Regions from separate parts of the Streptomyces sp. NPDC090442 genome, predicted to be linked through region 3. Evidence: riboswitches for the same ligand, from Rfam matches in the RefSeq annotation. Region 3 holds a riboswitch; each other region holds the start of a gene.
The links. A riboswitch is a leader RNA that binds a small molecule or an ion and turns the genes downstream of it on or off. The one in region 3 is predicted to bind cobalamin.
Positions count from the first base shown of each region.

Region 1: it holds a riboswitch for cobalamin, as region 3 does, so the genes downstream of both, ACIQU6_RS19235 (HoxN/HupN/NixA family nickel/cobalt transporter) here and cobN (cobaltochelatase subunit CobN) in region 3, are expected to answer to the same signal.
Region 2: it holds a riboswitch for cobalamin, as region 3 does, so the genes downstream of both, ACIQU6_RS31205 (CbtB-domain containing protein) here and cobN (cobaltochelatase subunit CobN) in region 3, are expected to answer to the same signal.

Region 1 is NZ_JBIVXW010000025.1:85,386-93,275, reverse strand. Features, by position in the region: gene ACIQU6_RS19235 (HoxN/HupN/NixA family nickel/cobalt transporter) at 6-1,178, opposite strand; cobalamin riboswitch at 1,211-1,404, opposite strand; gene ACIQU6_RS19230 (collagenase) at 1,705-3,675, opposite strand; gene ACIQU6_RS19225 (LysR substrate-binding domain-containing protein) at 3,837-4,796, opposite strand; gene ACIQU6_RS19220 (SRPBCC family protein) at 4,867-5,376, opposite strand; gene ACIQU6_RS19215 (carboxylesterase/lipase family protein) at 5,630-7,228, shown strand; partial or broken gene ACIQU6_RS19210 (sugar phosphate isomerase/epimerase) at 7,332-7,475, shown strand; gene ACIQU6_RS19205 (ArsR/SmtB family transcription factor) at 7,488-7,838, opposite strand.
Region 2 is NZ_JBIVXW010000055.1:21,326-29,215, forward strand. Features, by position in the region: gene alaS (alanine--tRNA ligase) at 1-2,580, shown strand, start outside; cobalamin riboswitch at 2,684-2,837, shown strand; gene ACIQU6_RS31205 (CbtB-domain containing protein) at 2,876-3,097, shown strand; gene ACIQU6_RS31210 (CbtA family protein) at 3,119-3,871, shown strand; gene ACIQU6_RS31215 (histidine phosphatase family protein) at 3,961-4,587, opposite strand; gene ACIQU6_RS31220 (hypothetical protein) at 4,777-5,211, opposite strand; gene ACIQU6_RS31225 (heavy metal-binding domain-containing protein) at 5,292-6,128, opposite strand; gene ACIQU6_RS31230 (heavy metal-binding domain-containing protein) at 6,298-7,242, opposite strand.
Region 3 is NZ_JBIVXW010000001.1:133,247-141,136, reverse strand. Features, by position in the region: gene ACIQU6_RS00655 (hypothetical protein) at 97-441, shown strand; gene ACIQU6_RS00650 (cobalt-precorrin-5B (C(1))-methyltransferase) at 517-1,680, opposite strand; gene ACIQU6_RS00645 (cobalt-precorrin-6A reductase) at 1,698-2,468, shown strand; gene ACIQU6_RS00640 (precorrin-2 C(20)-methyltransferase) at 2,483-4,054, opposite strand; gene ACIQU6_RS00635 (precorrin-8X methylmutase) at 4,051-4,683, opposite strand; gene cobG (precorrin-3B synthase) at 4,680-6,206, opposite strand; cobalamin riboswitch at 6,290-6,442, shown strand; gene cobN (cobaltochelatase subunit CobN) at 6,475-7,890, shown strand, end outside.

The sequences.
Region 1 (7,890 bases), on a different contig from region 3:
GACGGTCAGCCGGTCTCGTTGGCCGTGCCGGCTTCGTCGGTGGCGTCGGCTCCGCCGGCCTTGTCGGCGTTGTCCGCCTTCTGGCCCCAGCGGTGTTCCAGCTTGGCCAGGCGCCAGTAGGTCAGGGCGCAGGCCCAGACGACCACGAACAGGCCGACGATGAGGTAGCCGACGTTGTTGAGGTCGATGTTGGAGATCCAGTCGGTGAGCCCGTCCCGCCAGCCGAGGTTGTCGTGCAGCACGCCGATGAGCTCGATGGTGCCGATGAGGAAGGCGACCGCGATGGACAGGCCGGTGATGGTGAGGTTGTAGTAGACCTTGCGCACCGGGTTGGCGAACGCCCAGTGGTAGGCGAAGTTCATGAAGGTGCCGTCGAGCGTGTCGAAGAGGCTCATTCCGGCCGCGAAGAGCAGCGGCAGGCAGAGGATCGCGTACCAGGGCAGGCCGGCGGCGGCGCCGGAACCGGCCATGACCATCAGGGCGACCTCGGTCGCGGTGTCGAAGCCGAGGCCGAACAGCACGCCGACCGGGTACATCTGCCCGGGGCGTCGGATCGACCGGGTCAGCCGGCCCAGGATCCGGTTCATGAAGCCGCGGTTGGCGAGGTGCTTCTCCAGCTCGTGCTCGTCGAACTGTCCGGCGCGCATGGCCTTGAAGACCCGGTAGATCCCGGCCAGCGCGACGAGGTTGAGGGCGGCGATCAGATAGAGGAACGCGCCGGAGATGGTGGTGCCGATGACGCCGAGGGTGACGTGGGCGCCGGAGTTCTCGTTCGCGAGGGTGCCGGCGACCTTAGCGCCGGCGGCGATCAGGCCCGCCATGGCCAGCACGATGGTGGAGTGGCCGATGGCGAACCAGAAGCCCACCGAGACGGGGCGCTGGCCGTCGGCCATCAGCTTGCGGGTGGTGTTGTCGATGGCGGCGATGTGGTCGGCGTCGAACGCGTGCCGCATGCCCAACGTGTAGGCGGTGATACCGAGTCCGACTCCGAAGACCTGCTTGCCGACGGTGTAGTGGTGCGGCGCCACCATGGCGGCCAGGATGACGAAGGCCACCAGGTGCATGGCGGCAATCACCGCGAACAGGACACCGGTGCGTATCCAGTCCTGCCGCTGCCAGCGCTGCGGGAGGGTGGATGCGGTGGTGGATGGCGTGGGGGAATTTTGCAACAGGGGCATATCAGGCAGCCTCTCCAGCACCTCGTGGATGGGTCGTTGTGCGGTGCCGTGGCCGGTCTCCTGGCTTACGGGTCCAACGTCCGCGCAGCCGCCTTCCCGGGCATCAGCTGCCCAGTGGCACCCGCCGTTCCCGGCGGGGATGGCGCGAGGACTTCCCGATCACAGTGGCGAGGGCCGCCCCGGTCTCACACCGGTCTTCCCGAGCACCACGGCGGCAGCAACAGTAGGCCGGTAATCGACCCTCGACAATCTTGTGCAGTTGCGTAATCCGTGCAATGAGGGGGCGCGTGTGAGCACGGGAGGGCGCACTTTTGAGCCAGCTGTGCGACGTGGCGGCTGGGGCGCCGGGGTATTCGATGACGCTCCTGCGCCTGCCGGGGTCCGGCCGGCTGCCGCTCGGGCCCCGCGCACCTCCGCCCCCGCATCGGCGGGCGGCCGATACGGGGGCGGAGGGCGGTGCGACGGTCACGGGGTGGGGCGCGGCCACCGACCGGGTCCGGTCAGCGGGGCGCGGCGTCGCGGATCGTCAGCGTGCCTGTTTGGCGGTGCAACCACCGGACGCGCAGGCCGTCAGCCAGGCGTCGAAGTCGGCGTCGTAGCGGGTGCCGATGTCGCGGTTGTAGACGGCGTAGCCGCCCGCGTAGTCGCCGGTCCTGAAGTGCCCCAGCATGGTGGCGACGTCCTGCGGGTGCTTCTCGAACATGTAGCGGACCGCGAGGTAGCCCCACGGGTAGGTGCGGGTCTCATTGCTGTTGGCGTAGGTGGTCTGGAACAACGTGCTGAGTTTGTAGGTGTGTTGGCCGGCCTGGCGTACCGCCTCGTCGTCGGTGACGCCCCGGTAGCCGTACGAGACGTACTCGGCGAGCCCCTCGATCCACCAGACGTCCGGGACGGTGGTCTGCTGGGTGAAGTCGCCCTTCATGTCGTCGCGGGCGTCGAGGTAGTGGGTGTACTCGTGGTTGAGGTTCCAGATCCGGGCGGGGAAGCCGTCGTCGGAGTCCTTCTGGTACATGATCGACATCGGCTGGTTGTCGGGCTTGGTCGGGTCGCCGACCAGGGTGATGCCGCCGTTGTTGGTGTCGACCCCGTAGATCGCCCCGGCGTAGGTCTGGTAGTCGTTGCGGCTGCCGAAGATGACGAGTTGGACGGTCGACTCGTGTTGGCCGGGTATCGGGCCGTTGTCCTTGACAAGTTGGTGGAAGTACGGGTCCTGCCGCAGCAGGCTGGCGCAGGTGGCGTCGAGGTCGGCGGCGGTCAGGGCCTGTGCGCGGAGGGTGTGGGTCTGGTCGCAGGGGTGGTCGATCGGGAGTGCCGCCTTGGTGAGTTGGCCGGCCAGGTCACACACTCCGTAGGAGGCGCAGTTGGCCTTGTCGTAGAAGTCGACCTGACTGGCGACCGTGACCCACAGGGGCGCGGTCGGGCCGGTGATCTTCGAGGCGTTCAGCAGGCCCTTGACGAGCGGTCGGACCTTGGCCTGGAGGGGTTGGTGTTCGACGTAACGCCCCACGTTCATACCGGCGTTGGAGTCCAGGAAGGAGTTGTCGGTGCCCAGCAGCTTGAGGTGGTCCAGCGCGAACGAGTTGAGCGTGTCGATGATGCTCGGGTCGGCCGTCACCGCCTTGACGTACTCCTCGTTCCAGTTCCCGCGCCAGAGCGGGGTGTAGACGTCGTTGACGGCGGCCAGCATGCTGGGGATGGTGTCGTAGGAGTCGTTGTAGCCCTTGAGCACCCGGTCGTAGACGGCCAGGTAGCGGCCCTGTTCGTTGGCGCTGTCGGAGAGGACCAGGGCCTCGCCGAGCACCTCGCCGTTCCCCGAAGAGACGTCCTTCGAGCGGGAGTTGGCGAAGAAGGCGTCCAGGCCGCCCGCGGTGGCCGTGGCCAGGTTCTGGCCGTACGGGCCCACGTCGGAGGGGTGGTTGTACTGCACGTAGTAGCCGGCGCGCAGGAAGAGCACGAGCTGCCACATCTCGCCGGAGTTGTCACCGGTGTAGGAGGACGCCCCGTCCTTGAAGGCGTTGGCGATGGTGACCATCTGTTCCTCGCGGAACACGTCGTGCGCGTCCCTGCCGGCGAGCGAGAAGAGCGAGTTGACGCACTCCATGGTCGCGGCCTTGACCGCGGTGACCAGGTCGGGTCCGGTGCGGCCGCCGAAGTCGCCCGGGCTGCACGAGGCCGGGGCGGGGCGCTGGCCGCCCCTGTGCTCCGCCGCCGCAGTCGAAGAAGTGGGGGGATTCTTCGCGCTGAGCGGGCGGAGTAGGGCGGGGCCGACCGGCCGGCTCTGGAGCACGGAACGTTCGCCGGAGCCGAGGGTCGGGCCGGTGGGCGAGGGGGCTTTCGGGGACGGGGGGAAGTGCGGCGCGGTGCGATAAGTAGCGTGCTCCACACCGGACTTGGACGAGGGGGTGGCGAGCGCCGGCGTCGCCATGAGACCGGCGATCGTCGCACCGGCGGCCAGGCCGCCGATCACACATCTGGGCCAGGTTAAGCGAGAGCGCATCCCTGCTCCTTCGTGGACGACAGGCGCCCCGGAAGAGGCCGAGGCGTGATCGTCACCTTCTCAAGGCACCCCTCCCGCCGACAACGACGCGTGCCATAGCACCCGGTACCGCCCGGCCATAACAGCCCGCGGGTCGGCGCCCCCGGCCCGTCCGCCACCCCCTACGGCCTGGCCAGACTCCAGGTCCGGGAGGCCCAGGTCCGCAGGTGCGGCGACTGTGCGATCAGCGCGCGGTAGGCCGCGGAGGCCGCGCCGACCAGGGTGTCGGCGCACTCGTCGGCCAGGCTCTCCCGCCGCCAGGCCAGCACATAGCGGCACCACAGCGGCGTTCCGATCAGTGGCTTGACAACGACGCCGGGAATCGGCCGGAGCGTCGCCTGCACGACCGCCACCCCGAGGCTCTCCGCGATCATGCTCTGCAACTGGAGCTGGTCGCCGAGGAATTCGTGCACCGCGGCCGGGACGAATCCGGCCGACTCGCAGGCCGCGTAGAACACCCCGGGCCAGCCCGCCCCGTCGTCCGGCGTCACGAACCAGGCACTGTCGGCCAGCTCCGCGAGCCCCACCTCCACCCGGTGCCTGAGCCGGTGCCGCGCCGACAGGGCGAGGAAGGACGGCTCGGTGACGATCCCGCGGTGCGCCACCGCGGCCGAGTGCCGCAGCTCCAACCCCGGGTAGTCGGCCGCGATGGCCGCGTCCACCGCACCGCCCTCCAGCAGGCGGACGATCTCCGACGACGCGTACACGCTGCTCACCGTGAGCGCGACATCGGGCAGTCGGCTCCGCAGCCGGGCCACCATCCCGGACAGGACCGGGGAGTTGGTCGCAGCCAGGCGGAGCAGCCGGCGCGATCCGGCCGCGTTCCCGCCCGGCCGGCGCCCGATGGCCTCCGCCCGGGCCAGTACGTCGCGGGCCTGCGCCAGGACCTCCGTACCGTACGGGGTCAACTCCACGCCCGACGCGTTCCGCTCGAACAGCGGGGCCCCGAAGTGCCGCTCGATGCGCCGGAGTTGGGTGCTCATCGCCGGCTGCGAGTAGCCCAGCTCCGCCGCGGCCCGCCCCACGCTCCCGACGTCGGCGATCGCACACAGCACCCTCAGGTGCCGAAGCTCCAGCTCCATGCGCACGCTCCTTCCGCTCGACCGGGGAGACGCCGGCGCCGACACCGATGACGACGCCAACGTCGGTGCCTCACGCGGACGTTGGGCGTGGACTCGGCTCCGACTCCAGATGGGCCTTGAGGCGTTCGAGCGTGGTGCCGATGTGAGTGCCGTTGGCCGACCTGCGGTCGAGCACACCGGTGATGAGGACGGCGGCGGGGACGAACCACAGCGGCACCCGCATCCAGTTGGTCTCGGTGACCGTGCAGCCGTCCCCGGTGGGCTCGATGTCGTACTGCCAGCGCGAGATGGGGAGGGCGAGCGGCGTCGCCGTCACCTCGTAGGCGAAGCGCCGGGCGGGTTCGGCGTCGGTCACACGGCAGCGGGTGGCCCATCGGCGCGGGCCGTTGCGGTTCCAGCCCTGGAAGCGCGCGCCCACGGCCGGGCCGCTGGCGCCGCCCAACCAGCGGGCGCGGTACGCCTCCTCGGCGAAGCGGACCATGACGGTCGGGTCGCTGACGACCGCGTACGCCTCGGCCGGGCTGACGCCGATCGCGACGGTGCCGGTGGCGGCGGGCTCCGGGAACCGGGGTATGTGCATCGGGCTTCTCCTCCGCTGATGTCGTCGGCGATTACATCAGCGGAGGAGACGGCCGTACAAGACTGTCGCCGCGGCTTCGGGGCGCCGCCCGCCCCTCCCACCCGGGACAAATGTCATGCCGGGGTCCATGAGGCTTGGCCCTACCGGGAGTTCGGCCGGGCGGCGAGGCTGGGGCGTGAGCACAACGCAGGGAAACACCAGAGGCCGACGGGTTCAACGGGGGTCGGCCACTACCCGACTCAACGGAGGAGAAATGAGGTTCACCTCGCGTCGCCTCGTGCCGTTCGTACTGGCCGCCGGGCTCACCGGGGCCGCCTGTCTGGGGTCGTCCGCCGTGGCGGCGCCGCCGGAGCGGCCGGTGGTGGCCACCGATGCGGGCTCGGTGCGCGGCGTCGAGCACGGGGACTACCGGACGTTCGCCGGGGTCCCGTATGCCGCGCCGCCCGTGGGCCGGCTGCGGTGGCGGCCGCCCGCCCCGGTCCGACCGTGGTCGGGCGTGCGGGACGCCGATCGCCCCGGCAGCGCCTGCCCGCAGACACCCAACGGGGAGGTCCGCGGCGGCAGTACGAACGAGGACTGCCTGTATCTGAACGTCACCGCCCCGAGGACGGATCGGCACCGGCCGCTGCCGGTCGTGGTGTGGCTGCACGGCGGCGGATTCCTCACCGGCACCGGCAGCAGCTACGACGCGCACCGGATGGCCGTGCGCGGCCGGGTCGTCGTGGTGACGGTCAACTACCGGCTGGGGATCTTCGGCAACTTCGGCTATCCGGACCTGCCCGGCTCGGGCGACTTCGGACTGGCCGACCAGCAGGCGGCGCTGCGCTGGGTGCAGCGCAACGCCGGCTCCTTCGGCGGCGACCGGCACAACGTCACCCTCGCCGGGGAGTCGGCCGGCGGAATGAGCACCTGCACCCAGCTCACGTCGCCGAGCGCGGCCGGGTTGTTCGCCAAGGCGATCGTTCAAAGCGGCGCCTGCGCGGTCGATTTCGGCAGGAACGCCGTCTATCCGGGGGTCGGTCACTTCTCCCCCTGGATCTCACAGACGGATCTCCGGTCCGCTGGCCGTCAGGACGCCGCGAAACTGGGTTGCGCACAGCCCGCCCGGGCACTGTCGTGCCTGCGCGGCAAGCCCGTCGCCGCACTCCTGAGCGCCAACACGGACTTCCAACAGGTCTCCTACGGCACGCCACTGGTGCCGCAACGCCCGGTGACCGCACTGCGCCAGGGCCGGTTCCACAAGGTCCCCGTCCTCCAGGGCCACACCCGCGACGAGATGCGGGCCTTCGTCGCCACCCTGCAACACCAGCAGCCGATCACCGCGGACTCCTACCGCGCCCTGCTGCGAGACACCTTCGGCGACCGCGCCCGGCAGTGGGCGGCGGTCTACTCCCCCGCCACCTACGGCACCCCCGCGCTGGCCTGGGCGGCGCTCAACACCGACCGGGTCTTCGCCTGCCCGACCCTCGCCACCGACCGGCTGCTGGCCCGTCAAACCCCCACCTACGCCTACGAGTTCGCCGACCGTCAGGCACCCAACGTCGGCTATCCCGAATCTCCGCAACTCCCGTTGGGCGCCGCACACGCCACCGAGCTCGCCTACCTCTTCGACCTCGGCGGCCGGCACGCCCGCTTCACCGCCGCCCAGGACGCCCTGGCCGGGCAGATGGTCGACTACTGGACGACCTTCGCGCACACCGGCGCGCCCCACGCCCGGGACCTGCCGCGCTGGCCGCGGATGTCGACCGACGACACCGACCCCTACGTCCAGCAGCTCAACACCGGGCCGGGCGGCATCCACCGCGCGGACTTCGTCACCGACCACCACTGCCGGCTCTGGTCGCACGCATAAGCGCGAGGTCTGAGCCGGGGCCGCGTACCGACAGGGGTACGCGGCCCCGGTTCACGGCCGGTTCGTGCGTTCCCAGCCGCGGCCGGGCGGCCGGGGGGCGCTGGTCGACTGGGACGCCTTCTTCGGCACCCTGCGGGAACTGGACTTCGACGGCGTGGCCACCGCCTGCGTCCTCGCCCGGGAGGAACGCGCCGACGACTCCTCGGCGTTCATGCTCGACCGCATCACCAAGGAGCTGGCCCGCTGACTCCCTGGCCGCCTACCGCCGGGGCGACGGCTCGCCCTGCCCGCCCTGGAGATCGGCCAGCAGCTCCGCCTGTCCGGCCAGCACTCCGGACAGGATCGCCCGCGCCACCCGCAGCAGCTCGGCCACGTGCGGGCTGGTCAGTGCGTAGTAGACGGTCGAGCCCTCTTTGCGGGTCGTGACCAGGTTCATCCTGCGCAGGACCGCCAACTGCTGGGAGAGGTTCGCGGGTTCGACGCCCACTTCCGGCAGCATCTCGGCCACCGCGTGCTCGCGCTGGCTCAGCAGTTCCAGGACGCGGATGCGCACGGGGTGGCCGAGCGTCTTGAAGAACTCGGCCTTCAGCCGGTAAAGCGGTGTGCTCATCGCGTCGCCACTCCCTCCGCACACCAGCACGGTCCCGCCCACCGGGCCGCGA
Region 2 (7,890 bases), on a different contig from region 3:
CCCAGCGCCCCGCTGCCCACGCCGGATCCCACCCTGCTGTTCGTCAACGCCGGCATGGTCCCGTTCAAGCCCTATCTGACCGGTGAGCAGGAGGCGCCGTGGCCGCGGGCGACCAGCGTGCAGAAGTGCGTGCGCACGCTCGACATCGAGGAGGTCGGGAAGACCACCCGGCACGGCTCGTTCTTCCAGATGAACGGGAACTTCTCCTTCGGGGACTACTTCAAGGAGCAGGCCATCGCCTTCGCCTGGGAGCTGTCCACCTCCCCGGTCGCGGACGGGGGTTACGGCCTGGACCCGGCGAAGATCTGGGTGACCGTCCACCACTCCGACGACGAGGCGCGCGGCCTGTGGCGCAGGCTCGCGGGGCTGCCCGACGAGCGGATCGTGGCCCGGGGCGACGAGGACAACTTCTGGTCGATGGGCGTGCCCGGCCCGTGCGGTCCGTGCTCGGAGCTGTACTACGACCGGGGTCCGGCGCTCGGCCGCGCGGGCGGCCCGGCGGTCGACGAGGACCGCTACATGGAGTTCTGGAACCTGGTCTTCATGCAGGACGAACGCGGCGAGGGCGCCGGCAAGTCCGGCTACCCGATCCTCGGCCGGCTGCCCCGCCCCAACATCGACACCGGCATGGGCCTGGAGCGGATGGCCACCCTCCTCCAGGGCAAGGACAACCTCTACGAGATCGACGAGACCCGGCCCGTCCTCGACCGCGCCGCGGAGCTCGCCGGGGTCCGCTACGGCGCGGAGCACCAGACGGACGTCCGGCTGCGGGTGGTCGCCGACCACGTCCGCACCGCGTTGATGCTGCTCGCCGACGGCACCGCGCCCGGCAACGAGGGCCGCGGCTACGTCCTGCGCCGCATCCTGCGCCGCGCCGTCCGCTCGATGCGCCAACTCGGCTACCAGGACCCCGCCCTGCCCGCACTGCTGGCGGTGGCGCGGGACTGCATGGCCCCCAGCTATCCGGAGGTCGCGGACGCCTATGCGCGGATCTCCGACCAGGCGCGCGGGGAGGAGGACGCCTTCCGCGCCACGCTGCGGCAGGGCACCACCGTCCTGGACACCGCCGTCGCCCGGGTACGGGAGGAGGGCGGGCGCACCCTGCCGGGCCGGCAGGCGTTCCTGCTGCACGACACCTACGGGTTCCCCATCGACCTCACCCTGGAGATGGCGGCCGAACAGGGCGTCGAGGTCGACCGCGAGGGCTTCACCGCCCTGATGAACGAGCAGCGGGAGCGGGCCCGCGCCGACGCCCGGGCCCGCAAGTCCGGTGGCGCGGCCGACACTTCGGCGCTGCGCTCGCTGCTGGACGCGCACGGTCCCACCGACTGGCGGGCGTGGGAATCCCTGACCGCCGAGGCCCGGGTCCTGGGCGTGGTCGGCGCGGCCGGCCCGGTCCCGGTCGCCCGCGAGGGCGAGATCGTCACCGTCGTCCTGGACCGCTCCCCCTTCTACGCCGAGTCCGGCGGCCAGGACAGCGACGCCGGCCGCCTCTCCGGCGCCTCCACCGAGGCCGAGGTCCTCGACGTGCAGCGGGCGCTGCCGGGGCTGATCGCCCACCAGATCCGGGTCACCGCAGGCGAGTTGGCCGTCGGCGACGAGGTGGTCGCCGCGGTCGATGCCGAGTGGCGGCTGGGCGCCCGGCAGGCCCACTCCGGCACCCACGTCCTGCACGCGGCGCTGCGCGAGATCCTCGGCCCGACGGCCCTCCAGTCCGGCTCCTACAACCGGCCCGGCTATCTGCGCCTGGACTTCCCCTGGCGCGGCGCCCTCTCCCCCACCGTCCGCAGCGAGGTCGAGGAGGCCGCCAACCGGGCGTTGCGCAGGGACCTGCCGGTGGGCGTGCGGTGGATGACACTGCCCGAGGCCAAGGAGATCGGCGCGCTCGCCCTGTTCGACGAGACGTACGGGGAGCAGGTGCGGGTGGTCGAGATCGGCGGCGCCTGGTCGCGCGAACTGTGCGGCGGCACCCATGTCGAGCACGCCGCGCAGATCGGCACGGTCGCCCTGACCGGCGAGTCCTCGGTCGGCGCCGGCATGCGGCGGCTGGAGGCGGCGGTGGGCATCGAGGGCTTCGACTACCTCGCCCGCGAACGCGATCTGGTCTCCCGGATCGCCGAGCAACTGGGCTCCCCGCGCGCGGAGTTGCCCGAGAAGATCGGCGGCCTGCTGGACCGGTTGAAGGCCGCCGACCGCGAGAACGCCCGGCTGAAGGCCGTGGCCACCGCGGCGCGGGCCGCCGAGCTGGCCGCCACCGGCGTGGACGCCGACGGCACCCTGGTCGTCACCGCCACCGCGGAGGGCCCGGCCGCCGATGCGCGCGCCCTGGCCCTGGCCGTCCGCGACCGGCTCCCGACGGACCGCCCCGGCCTGGCGGCGGTCGCCGGCGACGACGGCGCGCTCGTAGTCGCCCTCAACGGCGCCGCCGCGGCCGCCGGGTTGGACGCGTCCACCGTGGTCAAGCGGCTGTTGGACGGCCGCGGTGGCGGCTCCAAGGCGGTCGCGCAGGGCGGCGGGGTGCCCGTCGAGCGGCTGCGCCGCCTCCTGGCGGAGCTGCCGCAGGTCGTCGGGCGGGGGTGAGCGGCGGCGGCTGGAGTTGCCGGACTGACCAGCGGTTCCCCGCCCGTCACCCGGCCGGTAGCCCGGCGCGAGAGGAAGATCACGTCGGGTGACCCGCATTTTGGCCATGCACCTGCCACGCGGTATCGTCAGCGCGATTATTGACGACGGCATGGCGGAAGCCGGTGGGAAACCGGCACGGTCGCGCCACTGTGAGCGGGACGTCCAACGCGTTGGGCGTCCCGTGAGTCAGACCCGCAGCCGTCGACCTGTGCACCACCGAGATGGGACGCGAACTCCCAGAGGAGGCCCTGCCATGGCGCAGTCCATCGCCCAGCCGACCGCCGGCTCCCCCGCGGTACCCACCAAACTGCCGCTCAGGGCGATAGCCCCCTGGGCGCTCTTCTTCGGCATCCTGATGCTCGTCCTGCTCTACTTCGTCGGCGCCGAGCAGGGCGCCACCTCCGTCTTCAACGGCACGGACATCCACGAGTGGGTGCACGACGGCCGCCACCTGCTCGGCTTCCCCTGCCACTGACGCGAGGGACGCCGCACGCCCATGAACTCCACAACGGTCCGAAACCTCCTCGTCCGTGGCATGCTCGCCGGCCTCGCAGCCGGTGTGCTCGCGCTGGTCGTCGCCTATCTCCTCGGTGAGCCCAACGTCGACAGCGCGATCCGGTTCGAGGCCGCCCACTCCCACGAGCACGAGAGGGAAGTCGTCTCCCGCTCCCTCCAGTCCACCGCCGGCCTCGCCACCGGTGTACTGGTCTACGGGGTCGCCTTCGGTGGCATCGCCGCCCTCGCCTTCTCCTTCGCGCTCGGCCGCGTCGGCCGCTTCGGCCCCCGGGCGACCGCGCTGCTGCTGTCCGGCTGCGCGCTGCTCGCCGTGTACGTGGTGCCGTTCCTCAAGTACCCGGCCAATCCGCCGTCCGTCGGCGAACCCGACACCATCGGCAAACGCACCGCCCTGTACTTCCTGATGATGCTGCTCAGCGTGCTGCTGGCGCTCGCGGCCACCATCCTGGGCAAGCGCCTGGCGCCGAAGTCGGGTACCTGGTACGCGACCGTCGTCGCGGTGGTCGCCTTCGCCGTCGTGATCGGTGTGGCCTATGCCGTCCTGCCCGCGATCAACGAGGTACCGACGGCCTTCCCGGCCACCCTGCTGTGGCGGTTCCGGCTCTCCGCCCTGGCCATCCAGGCCGTGCTGTGGGGTGGCTTCGGCCTCCTCTTCGGTGAGTTGGCCGAGCGGCTGCTGCATCCGCGGGCCGAGGCCGCTGCCGCCGGCCGAGCGGTCCCCGTCGAGAGCTGACGCCCGTACCGCAGACGTCCGAGAGGGCCCCGGAATCTCCGAGGGCCCTCTCTGGCGTCTGCGGTACGGGGCCGGACCGGCCGGGACGCTCAGAGCTTCGCCGCGGTGTCCGGCGGGGGCGGGGGTGATGACGGAGACGATGACGTGGGCAGGGCCTGGCCGAGCCGCAGGTTCCAGCGGCCGGCCCGACCGCTGAGTTCCGTGGCCGCCAACGGGGGCGCGTCCAGCCGCCAGAAGGCCGGCGCGGGCAGGCCGAGGACGTGTACGACCGCCGCCCGCACCACCTCCGGCTCGACGACGGCGAGCGTCCGGCCGTCCGGCGGCAGCGCGTCCAGCCAGCGCGCGACGCGTCCGCACAAGTCCTGCACCGACTCGCCACCGTGCGGCGCGCACGTCGGGTCGGCGAGCCAACGGCCCACGGCCTCCGGCTCGACGACCCCCACCTCGTCGAGGGTCCGGCCCGTCCAACGGCCCACGTCGAGACCGCTCAACTCGGCCGCGTCCGCGCCGTCGAGGCCGAGCGCGGCGGCCGTCTGACGACAGCGCGCGCTCGGGGAGACGCGCACCCGAGCGGCCCGGGGAAGCGACCCGGCGGCCGAACGGGCCCTGGCGGCGGCGCTGTCGTCGATCGCGTCACCGTCGGCGCCGCCGCCAAAACGGGCCTGCCGCAGTGACCGGCTCATCGCGGGCGTGATGAGGGTGACGCGACTGGTCACGGGGGTGCCTCCTGCTGGGTTGCGGTACGCGGGGTGTGGTGTGCGGTACGGGGTTCTGGGGACGAAGGCAAGCGATCGACATGCCACTTGGTCAGGTGTCGCCGCCGCACCCGACGCCCGACCCACGGGGTCGGCCCAGGCACCGAGGAGGCTCGACCCACCCCTCCGTCGGTGTGCCTGCGGTGGGTGTCACCCGCCCAACAGCAGCCGCTCCAGGGCTGCCCGCGCCCGGGAGTCGGACTCGGCGCGGGTGGCGATGGCCTCGGCCAGCTCCCGCACCCACTCGTCCAGGGCCACCGGGCGCCGGGAGAGGATCACTCCCCGCACCTCCCGGCACACCTCGCCGCTCGGGCGGCCGCCGGAGAGGTTCAGTACCAAGCGCTGCTCGCCCAGTGCGACGTCCAGGCACACCACCCTGCCCTCCCGGCCGGCCAGTCGATCGGCCATGCCGCGCTTGCGCTCGATCGCCACCGACCCCGGCGGCAGCGCGTCCGCCAGCGTCCCGGTGAGCACCTGGGCGTACACCTCCAGGTCGGCGGCGTCCCGGCGCAGTGCGGCGGCGAGCAGCTCGACGGAGGCGGGATCGCCGCCGGGCTCGGGCGGCACGGGGAGGTAGGAGGACATCGACAGCGGCCTTTCGTTTCGGTCTGGGTCCAACGGATCGCGTGCTACGGCCCGTCCGATGGGTCAGGGTCGGACGGGCCCTACCCGTCCAGGCTCAGCACCATCGTCGGGCGTTCGATGACGTGGTCGTCGCGCAGTGGCCGCACCGCCGTGCCGATGGCGAAGAACTCGGTGGTGTGCCCGCCCCAGCGGTGGTTGTGGGAGTTGAGTTGCACCCCCACGATGCCCTCGGCGTGCAGCTCCTCCGCCTCCCGCTGCATCCGCTCCATCGCCAACTCCCGTGCGTCGTAGAGCGCTTGGGTGAACGGCTCGATCTCCACGTTCTTGCCGATGTTGGAGAACATCGAACCGAGTTTCTGGTGGGCGATGTGGTACACGCAGGTGCCCATCACCATGCCCAGGGGGGCGTACCCGGCCCGGACCAGGGTCCAGAAGTCCTGTCCGCTCAGGTCGGAGGTGAACGGCTGCCCCTTGGCGTTGCGCCAACTGCCGTTGCCGCCGGGCGCGGGCGCGTCCGCCTTGACCGCGGTGCCGATCGCGATGAACTCGGCGATGTCGTTGCCGAACTCCCGCGCCTCGACGGAGAGTCGCACGCCCACGATGCCGTCGGCGCCGAGCTGTGCCGCCTCGGCCTCCATCCGGGTCATGGCCAACTCCCGGGCGTGGTACATGGCCTGGCTCAACGTGGTGAGCTCCTGGTTTTTTCCCCAACGCCCGAGCTGGATGCCCACGTGGTAGATCGAACTGCCCAGGACCAGGCCGAGCGGTCGGAACCCCGCCTCCCGCACGAGCAGGAACTCGTTGACCGTCAGGTCACTGGTGAAGAGCGAGCCCCCCGGTCGGCCGGGCTGGAGTTCGGCCAGCCGCCGCATCGCATCGGCCGGTACGCCCTGGGCTGTCGGGTCGGTGGCGGTCATCAGCGGTCCCCCTCGGGAAAGTGTCTGGTGGTGAGGTGATGATGGGCGGTTGGTGCCGGGTGGGTGGTGACGGCGGCGGACGGGGACCCTCGCGTCGGCGGGCGCGTCGTCACGTGGAGCGCCGTCACGTGGAGCGCCGTCACGTGGAGCGCCGTCACGTGGAGCGCCGTCACGTGGAGCGCGCACGGCGCCGGTTGGCATCCAGCGGCATCACGGTCAGGGTGCGCGGCTGCGCCTCCCGGCGAACGGTGAAGGCGGCCACCGAGGTGCCGATCAGGGTGGCCTCGGCGACGTGGTCCTTCTGGTCGGAGTCGTTGTTGCGCCGGCGCGCCCGGACGCAGTCCTCGCGCCAGACCCGCAGTCGGTTGTCGCCCAGCACCACGCCGTCCGCTCCGGACTGCCACGCCTGCTCGCCGATCCGTTGGCGGGCGTCATGACGGGTCAGCGCGACCAACTGGCTCCAGCCGGTGACCTCCTGGTTGCCGGCCGCGAACCAGTTCTGCCGCCGGGTGGTCCAGTCGTCGTGCCGGGAACCGACGGCGAGCCCCACCAGGAGGTCGACCGGCACCCAGCCCGCGTCGATCAGCTTGGCGAACCCCTGGCCGTCCAGGTGCGTGGTGAAGGGGCGCTTCGGCCGCACGTCCCCCTGTGCCCGGACGGCGGTGCCGATCACCTGGAATTCGAAACAGTGGGGCGCGGAGGGGAACGGTGCCATCGTCAGGTCCGCGGCCACCACGCCGTCCCCGCCCAGGGCCGTGCACTCCGCCGTCATCCGCGCGAGGGCCGCGTGGCGCGCCGCCATCAGCACCTCGACCAGCGCCTTGGAGGCGGCGCCCTGCCCCGATACGGCGACCGGCGCCGGCCCGGAACCGCGCCCGGACCAACCCGCGGACCGGTAGCCGCAGTCGTAGTAGCGCCAGTTGGTCCCGCCGCCCGCCACGCGGTACACGGCCGAGCCCAGCACCTGCCCGACCGGCTCGAAGCCCACCGATCTGAGCGCGGCGAACTCGCCCGTCGACAGCGCCGAGGACCACGTCCCGCTGCGCCGTGCCTCGGCCGTACGCGCCGCAGCCACCGGTGGCAACCCGCTGCCGGCAGACCACTCCCCGCTCATGGACACCCCCTCCAACTCCCCTGGAACGAGCCCTAGGAGAGCGAGTCTAGAGCGAGGGTCCGACATCGGAAGGTGCGGGGAGGGAGGAACGCACGGACGGGGGGCGTCAGTTGCCAGGCAATCCGGTGCGGTACCGGCGCAGCGCGGCACCGACTCGGCGCGGTGCTGATCTCGGCGCGGTGCAACTCGGCCGTGGCAGGGTTCGGACGCGTGGCCCAGGCGTTACCCGGCGTCCGCGAAGGACATTCACGGCACGGCATTCACATCAAACGCGCGCACCCAATCATCCGTACGACGCTCAGTTATTCGAACTCGCGAAAGCGCCCGACCCGGAGTTCGACGCGCACGCTGCCGGTCCCGCAAAACGCAGCCCGCGAAGCGCTTTCCACGAACGACCGAGCGAGACAAGCACCGTCCCGAAACAACGGGTTCGAGCCGGCGCGTGGCGCAAAGACCATGGGCGACGTTCGAATGTCGGGGGCGATTTCGAGTTGCGCATCTGCCGTGCTTTTCGTGAACCCCCAACGAAATTCGGACGTTTCGCCTCGCCCACCCCCGAAGACATCCCCCCTTGACCGCATCCCGTGAGTTCACCCAAGCGACCCGGGACCAACGAGGCCATTACGCTCCGGTGAACTCTGCGACCCT
Region 3 (7,890 bases):
ACCGCATCGGGGTGAAAGTCTGTTTTCCCGACCTCGGACGCCGGTAAGGAAGCGTCGACACCCAGGGGGATCCGACGCTAAAGGAGCATGTCCACGATGCGTACCAGAATGGCCGCCGGCGCGGTCGTCGCCGCGACCCTACTGACCCTCACCGGTAGCACTGTCGCCAGTGCCAACGGCAAGGACAACCAGCCCCGGTTGAAGGACAGCCCCATCCAGATGGTCGCCTGTGCCCTTGGGACCGCACTGGGCTCGCTCACCGGCGGGGACGCCACCTGTGTGCGGGACCGGATGGATCGGGCCCGCGAGGACCAACGCCGGAAGGGGCAGCGTAAGGACAAGCTCGGTCGCGGCGCCGGGCGCGCGGACGAGATGGGGCGTTCCAGCGGCACCGGCCGTGAGGACGGCCTGGGCACCGGGGAGATGCTGCCGCGGATGTGACGAGCGGCGTACGGCGGGGGCCGGGTCCTGGCCGGCCGGCGTGGGTTTCACGTGAAACCTCCAGCGCCGGCCGCGCTAGGCACCCGGCCCCCGCGGCTCCGCCCGGCCCACCACCAGTCCCGCCCGGTCGATGCAGACGACGTCGACCGCGACCGGCGCGCCGCGCAGGACGGCCAGCGACTCGTCCCGGGCCGTGGCCGCCACCAGGTCGCCGAGCGGAACGCCGGCCGCCGTGCACAACTGGAGTGCGGCGAGGCCGGTGTTGGCGCCGGCCACCGCCTCCGCCAGCGCCTCGTCGGCACCGCCGCGCCGGGCCAGCTCGGCCAGGAAGCCCTTGTCCACCTGGGACCGTGCCGAGTGCAGGTCCAGGTGCCCGGCCGCCAACTTGGAGAGCTTGGCGAAGCCGCCGCAGATCGTCAGCCGGTCGACGGGGTGGCGGCGGATGTACTTGAGCACCGCCCCCGCGAAGTCCCCCATGTCCAGCAGCGCGTCCTCCGGCAGATGGTGCAGGGCGACCGCGACCTTCTCCGACGTCGAGCCGGTGCAGCCGGCGACGTGCCGCCGGCCCGCGGCCCGGGCCACGTCCACCCCGCGCCGGATCGAGTCGATCCACGCCGAGCAGGAGTACGGCACGACGATCCCGGTCGTCCCCAGGATCGACAGCCCGCCCAGGATGCCCAGGCGCGGGTTCCAGGTGCTGCGTGCGATCTCCTCGCCGTGGTCGACGGAGATCGTGACCTCGACGTCCGCGGTCGCGCCGGGTCCGCGGTGCGCCTCCGCGACCCGCGTCAGATGCTCCCGGATCAGTTGGCGCGGTACGGGATTGATGGCGGGTTCGCCGACGTCCAGCGGGAGTCCGGGGCGGGTGACCGTGCCCACGCCGGGGCCCGCCCGGTAGACCACGCCGGTCCCGGCCGGCAGCGCCCGTACCGTGGCGCGCACCAGCGCCCCGTGCGTCACATCGGGATCGTCCCCGGCGTCCTTCACCACCCCGGCCATGGCGGTGGCAGGTTCCGGCCCGGCGGCGGTCAGTTCCTCGACGGCGAGTGCGAAGGCCGGCGTCTGCCCCTTCGGCAGCGTGATGGTGACCGGGTCCGGGAACTCGCCGCTCAGCAGCGCGGTGTAGGCGGCCGTGCCGGCCGCGGTCGCGCACGCCCCGGTGGTCCACCCGTGCCGCAGCCCGGTGTGCGCGAGCTGTGCGCTGCGGCCTCCCGTACCCTTCGGTTGCGTTTCACCCACGGAGGATCCCGCCGCTCATGTCGTCCGCACCCGTCCATGACTCCGTCCGCCATGCGTTGATCCTCGGCGGCACCACGGAGGCCCGCCGGCTGGCCGCGGCGTTGGCGGCGGAGCCGGGGGTGCGGGTGACGAGTTCACTGGCCGGTCGGGTGGCGGCGCCGCGGCTGCCCGCCGGGGAGGTGCGCATCGGTGGGTTCGGCGGCCCCGAGGGCCTGGCCCGCTGGCTGCGGGAGCACGCGGTGGACGCGCTCATCGACGCCACCCATCCTTTCGCCGGCACGATCAGTTTCCATGCGGCCCGGGCTGCCGCCTGCGCCCATGTTCCCCTGTTGGCGCTCCGCCGCCCCGGTTGGGGCGCGCAGCCCGGCGACGTCTGGCACCCGGTCCCCACCCTCGCCGAGGCCGCCGCCGTCCTGCCCGCGCTCGGCGGCCGGGTCTTCCTGACCACCGGCCGGATGGGGCTGGCGCACTTCGCCCACCTCACGGACCAGTGGTTCCTGGTCAGGTCGGTGGACGCGCCCGAGCCCCCGCACCCGCCCCGGATGACCACGCTCCTGGACCGCGGCCCGTTCACCCTCGACGGGGAACGGGAGTTGCTGCGCCGCCACCGCATCGACGTCCTGGTGACGAAGGACAGCGGCGCCGCGGCGACCGCGCCCAAGCTGGCCGCCGCCCGGGAGGCAGGGGTGCCGGTGGTGGTCGTCCAGCGGCCACCGGTCCCGGAGGGCGTGCCGGTGGCCGCGGAACCGGACGCGGCGGTGGAGTGGGTGCGGGCGCTGCTCGGCTGACGCCCCGTGAGGGGTCAGCGCTCCGGGTACCGCCGCGGCGTCCAGACCGCCTCCGTGCCGTCGTCGCGCCGCACCCGCTGTGTCTGTGACGAGCCGACCAGCAGGATCGTGCGCATGTCGACCTGGGTGGGATCGAGGTCGGTGAGCGGGACGGTGCGCAGCGACTCCTCGGGGCCGCCGATGTCGCGGGCGAGCATGACCGGGGTGTCCGGCGCGCGGTGCTCCAGCAGGACGTCCCGGGCCTTGGCCACCTGCCAAGTGCGGCTGCGGGAACCGGGGTTGTAGAGGGCCAGCGCCAGGTCGGCGGCGGCCGCCGCGCGCAGCCGTTCGGCGATCACCTCCCAGGGCTTGAGCCGGTCGGAGAGCGAGATCACCGCGTAGTCGTGGCCCAAGGGGGCGCCGGCGCGGGCGGCGGCGGCGTTGGCGGCCGTGACACCGGGCAGCACCCGCACCGGGACGGAGCGGTAGGGCTCCCGGGACGCTACTTCGAGGACCGCGGTGGCCATCGCGAAGATGCCCGGGTCGCCGCCGGAGACCACCGCCACCCGGCGGCCCCGGCGGGCCAGGTCGAGGGCGAACTCGGCGCGCTCGGACTCGACCTTGTTGTCGGAGGCGTGCCGGCGCTGGCCCGGGCGCACCGGGACGCGGTCCAGGTACGTGGCGTAGCCGACGAGGTCGGCGGCGGCGGCCAGGGCGCCGCGGGATTCCGGGGTGAGCCAGCGCGGCCCGGCCGGCCCGGTGCCCACCACGACCACCTCGCCGGCGTCCGTGGCGGCCGGCTCCGGCTCCTCGGTCGCGGTGGCGATGCGGCTGGGGACGACCGCGACGGAGAAGTACGGAACGCTGTCGGCGTCGACGTCGGACAGCGCGCCGGTGCGCTCCCCGGCCATCGTGGCGCGCTCGACGTAGCGGGCCTCCGGCATCCGGCCGGAGCGCTCCAGGGCGCGGCGGACGGTGGGGAAGGTGCGGCCCAGCTTCATCACCACCGCGGAGTCGGTGGCGCTCAGACGGGCCGTCAGCTCCTCCTCGGACAGCGTGCCGGGGAGGACGGTCAGTACCTCGTCGGCCTCGGTGAGGGGGGTGCCCAGCCGGGCCGCGGCGGCGTTGATGGAGGTGACGCCGGGCACGACCTCGGTGGGGTAGCGGTGCGCCAGCCGCTTGTGCATGTGCTGGTACGAGCCGTAGAAGAGCGGGTCGCCCTCGGAGAGCACCGCGACCGTGCGGCCGGCGTCGAGATGGGCCGCGAGCCGCGCCGCCGCCGCCTCGTAGAACTCGTCCAGGGCGCCGCGGTAGCCGCCGGGGTGGTCGGTCGACTCGGTGGTGACCGGGTAGACCAGGGCCTCCTCGACGTGGTCCGGGCGGAGGTGCCGGGCGGCGATGGAGCGCGCGATGGAGCGGCCGTGCCGGGCGCTGTGGTACGCCACCACATCGGCCTCGGCGATGACCTCCACCGCCCGCACGGTCATCAGGGACGGGTCGCCGGGGCCGAGGCCGACGCCGTAGAGGCGCCCGGCGGAGTGCCGCGGGGAGTGCGCGGCCGGCTGGTCCGGCGCGCCGCTGTGGGACTGCTGCTCGCGCACGCTCACTCCTCCTCGCTCGCCAGGGCGTTGAGCGCCGCCGCGGCCATGGCGCTGCCGCCGCGCCGCCCGCGCACCACGATGTGCTCCAGCTTCGACGGGTGGCCGATCAGCGCGTCCTTGGACTCGGCCGCGCCTATGAAGCCGACCGGGATGCCGAGGACGGCGGCGGGGCGCGGCGCCCCCTCCTCGATCATTTCGAGGAACCGGAAGAGGGCGGTGGGGGCGTTGCCGAAGGCGACCACGGCGCCCTCCAGCCGGTCCCGCCACAGTTCGAGCGCGGCGGCGCTGCGCGTGGTGCCCATCCGGGCGGCCAGCTCCGGAACGGCCGGATCGCCGAGGGTGCACAGCACCTCGTTGTCCGCGGGCAGTCGCCTGCGGGTCACGCCGCTGGCCACCATGGTGGCGTCGCACAGGATCGGCGCACCGGCGCGCAGCGCGGCCCGGGCACTGGCCACGACGCCCGGGGTGAAGGCCAGATCGCGGACGAGATCGACCATGCCGCAGGCGTGGATCATGCGGACCGCGACCCGGCTGACATCGGCGGGCAGTTCGGACAGGTCCGCCTCGGCGCGGATGGTGGCGAAGGACTGGCGGTAGATGGCCGCCCCGTCCTTTTCGTAGTCGAACGCGGTCACTTGAGCCTCGGGGTCGTGGGTTGAGGGGTGGAAGGGGGGCGTGGGGCGTCGGCGGAGGGTGCCAAGTCCCGTGTGTCCGCGGCCGGTTCGGCCCGTACGCGGGAAGCCGGGTCCTGTGGTGTTTCACGTGAAACGGCGCTCGGTCGGGGCGTTTCACGTGAAACATCCGTCGGGGCGGGGGAGTTGGGGCGCACGGCGGTGGTGCGGTATCCGTCGGGCGTCGCCAGGACGTCGATCCAGGCGCCGTGCGGATGCCCGCAGCGCCGTGCACAGCCCGACCAGTGGACAGGCGGGCCGACGGGCGGGGTGGACCCGTCCGCCGGGACGGGCCGGCCCGCGGCGAGGGCGGCCGACGCATCCCCCCGCACGTCCGTCAGGGACTTGGCGCAGCCGGGGAGGCCGGTGCAGGCGGTGACCCCGCGCCACGGGGAGGCCGGGTCGGTGACCAGACCGGCGGCGGCGAGCTCGCCCAGCCGTCGGTCCGCCGCGCTCGCCGGCAGGCCGGGGACGACGATGCCGCGCCAGGGCGTGAGGCGCAGCGCGCCGGAGCCGTCCGCCGCGGCGACCTCGGCCAGCAGCCGCCACTGGGCCGCGGTCAGCCGGCCGAGCGGCGCCAGGACCACCAGGGCGCGGCGGCCGTCCGGGCCCTCGACCGGGCCGGGGACGGTGGCATCGGCGTACGGCACCGCCGGCCGCGGGCCGGGCGCCGCGGGGTATGTGGCGGGCTCGGCGGTGATGCCCGCGGCCCGCAGTGCGCCGCGCACGTCGTGGACGGTGAGCGGGCGCGCGGCGGGGAGTTCGGTGACCCGCCAGGCGCCGCTGTCGCTCTCCGCCGCGGCGGAGAGGAAGGTCTCGGCGGCGATCAGCGCCGCCCGCGGGACGTCGTCCGCCGCGATCCGCAGCGCCGCCGGGTCCGCACCGACGCGGAGCAACGCCCCGTGCCCGGACGCGGCCCCCGGCGCGAACGCGGTGCCCGCCGGAGCCCGTCGGCCGGATTCTGCGAGCAAGGTCACATCGCCGCCGAGCCCCGCCACATCGCCCCGCCCGTCGTCGAGGGCGAACAGGAAACGGCCCGAAAGGGCCGTCGCCGGCTCGCTCGCGCACAGCAGCGCGTCCAGGCTCCGGGCCCACCACCGCACGTCGGAGGGGGTGTGGTGGTCCAGCCCGGCCAGCGGCGAGGCCAGTACGTTGCGGATCCGCTCATGACGTACCGACGGCAGCAGCCCGGCGTCGGCGAGGAGGGCGGCCAGGCGGTCGGCGCAGTCGTCGGGCAGGCCGCGGAGTTCGACGTTGCCGCGGGAGGTGAGCGAGAGGTGACCGTCGCCGAGGCGCTCTGCGGCGTCCGCCAGCGCGCGGGCCTGGTCTGCCGTCAAGTCCCCTGCGGGCAGCCGGACTCGGGCCAGTTCGCCGTCGGCGGCGGAGTGCAGCCGCAGCGCTCCCGGGCAGGCGTCACCGCGGTCCCGCACGGGCGGTCCGGCCCGGTCGGGGCGTCGAGAGGGGGAGGGCGGCATGGCGGCGAGCATACCTACGCGTCGGATCCCGGAACCGGGGCGAGGGGGGCGTACGGGCGGCCCCTCCAGGCGCGCTCCCGCGGCCCGGCCGCAGCCCTTACTATGCAGGTCGGCGGGTCGGCTGACCCGCCGGACGCCAGCGACGGCGCCAAGGGAGGAAGCCCGGTGAGAATCCGGCGCGGTCCCGCCACTGTGAACCCGGCCAGCGCCGGGTGAGCCAGGAACTCCCGCCGTCCATACGACCACCCGGGGCGTGGAATCCCCGAGGAAGGGCTGCGCCGTGATCCTGCTGCTGTCGACCTCCGACACCGATCTGCTCAGCGCCCGCGCGGCCACGGGGCCCGTGCCGTACCGGCTCGCCAACCCCGCCCGCCTCGACGTCGCCGAACTCCCCGGGCTCCTGGAGGGCACCGACCTCGTCGTGGTCCGCCTGCTCGGCGGCATCCGCGCCTGGGAGGACGGCCTGGACGTGCTGCTGGCCGCGGACCAGCACCGCCCGGTCGTCGTGCTCACCGGTGAACAGGCCCCCGACGCCCAGTTGATGGAGGCGTCCACGGTCCCGGTCGGCATCGCGGCCGAGGCTCACGCCTACCTCGCGCACGGCGGCCCGGCCAACCTCGACCAACTGGCCCGGTTCCTCAGCGACACCGTGCTGCTCACCGGCCACGGCTTCGAGCCGCCCGCGGCCGCGCCGTCCTGGGGCCCGCTGGAGCGTCCCGCCTCGGAGGCGACCGGTCCGAGGGTGGCCGTGCTCTACTACCGCGCCCACCACATGAGCGGCAACACCCGCTTCGTCCACGACCTCTGCGACCAGATCGAGCGGGCCGGCGGCCGGCCGACGCCGCTCTTCGTCGCCTCGTTGCGCGCCCCCGAGACGGAGTTGATCGAGGAGCTGCGCGGGGTCGACGCCATCGTGACCACCGTCCTGGCGGCCGGCGGCACCAAGCCCGCCGAGGCGTCCGCGGGCGGCGACGACGAGTCCTGGGACGCCGGCGCGCTGGCCGCCCTGGACGTGCCGATCCTCCAGGCGCTCTGCCTGACCGGGTCGCGGGCCGACTGGGAGGCGAACGACGAGGGGCTCTCGCCGCTCGACGCCGCCTCGCAGATCGCCGTGCCCGAGTTCGACGGGCGGCTGATCACCGTGCCGTTCTCGTTCAAGGAGATCGACGAGGACGGCCTCCCGGTCTACGCCGCCGACCCCGAACGGGCCGCCCGGGTCGCCGGGATCGCCGTCCGGCACGCCCGGTTGCGGCACATCCCGGCCGCCGAGAAGCGGCTGGCGCTGGTGCTGTCGGCGTACCCCACCAAGCACTCCCGGATCGGCAACGCGGTCGGCCTGGACACCCCGGCCAGCGCCGTCGAGCTGCTGCGCCGCCTCCGGTCCGAGGGCTACGACTTCGGCACCGAGCCGGTCCCGGGCCTGGCGTCCGGCGACGGCGACGAGCTGATCTACGCCCTCATCGAGGCCGGCGGCCACGACCAGGAGTGGCTGACCGAGGAGCAGTTGGCCCGCAACCCGGTCCGGATACCGGCCGCCGACTACCGCCGCTGGTACGCCACGCTGCCGCAGGCGCTCCGCGACTCCGTGGAGGAGCACTGGGGCCCGCCGCCCGGCGAGATGTTCGTCGACCGCAGCCGGAACCCCGAGGGCGACATCGTGCTGGCCGCCCTGCGCCGCGGCAACCTGCTGATCCTC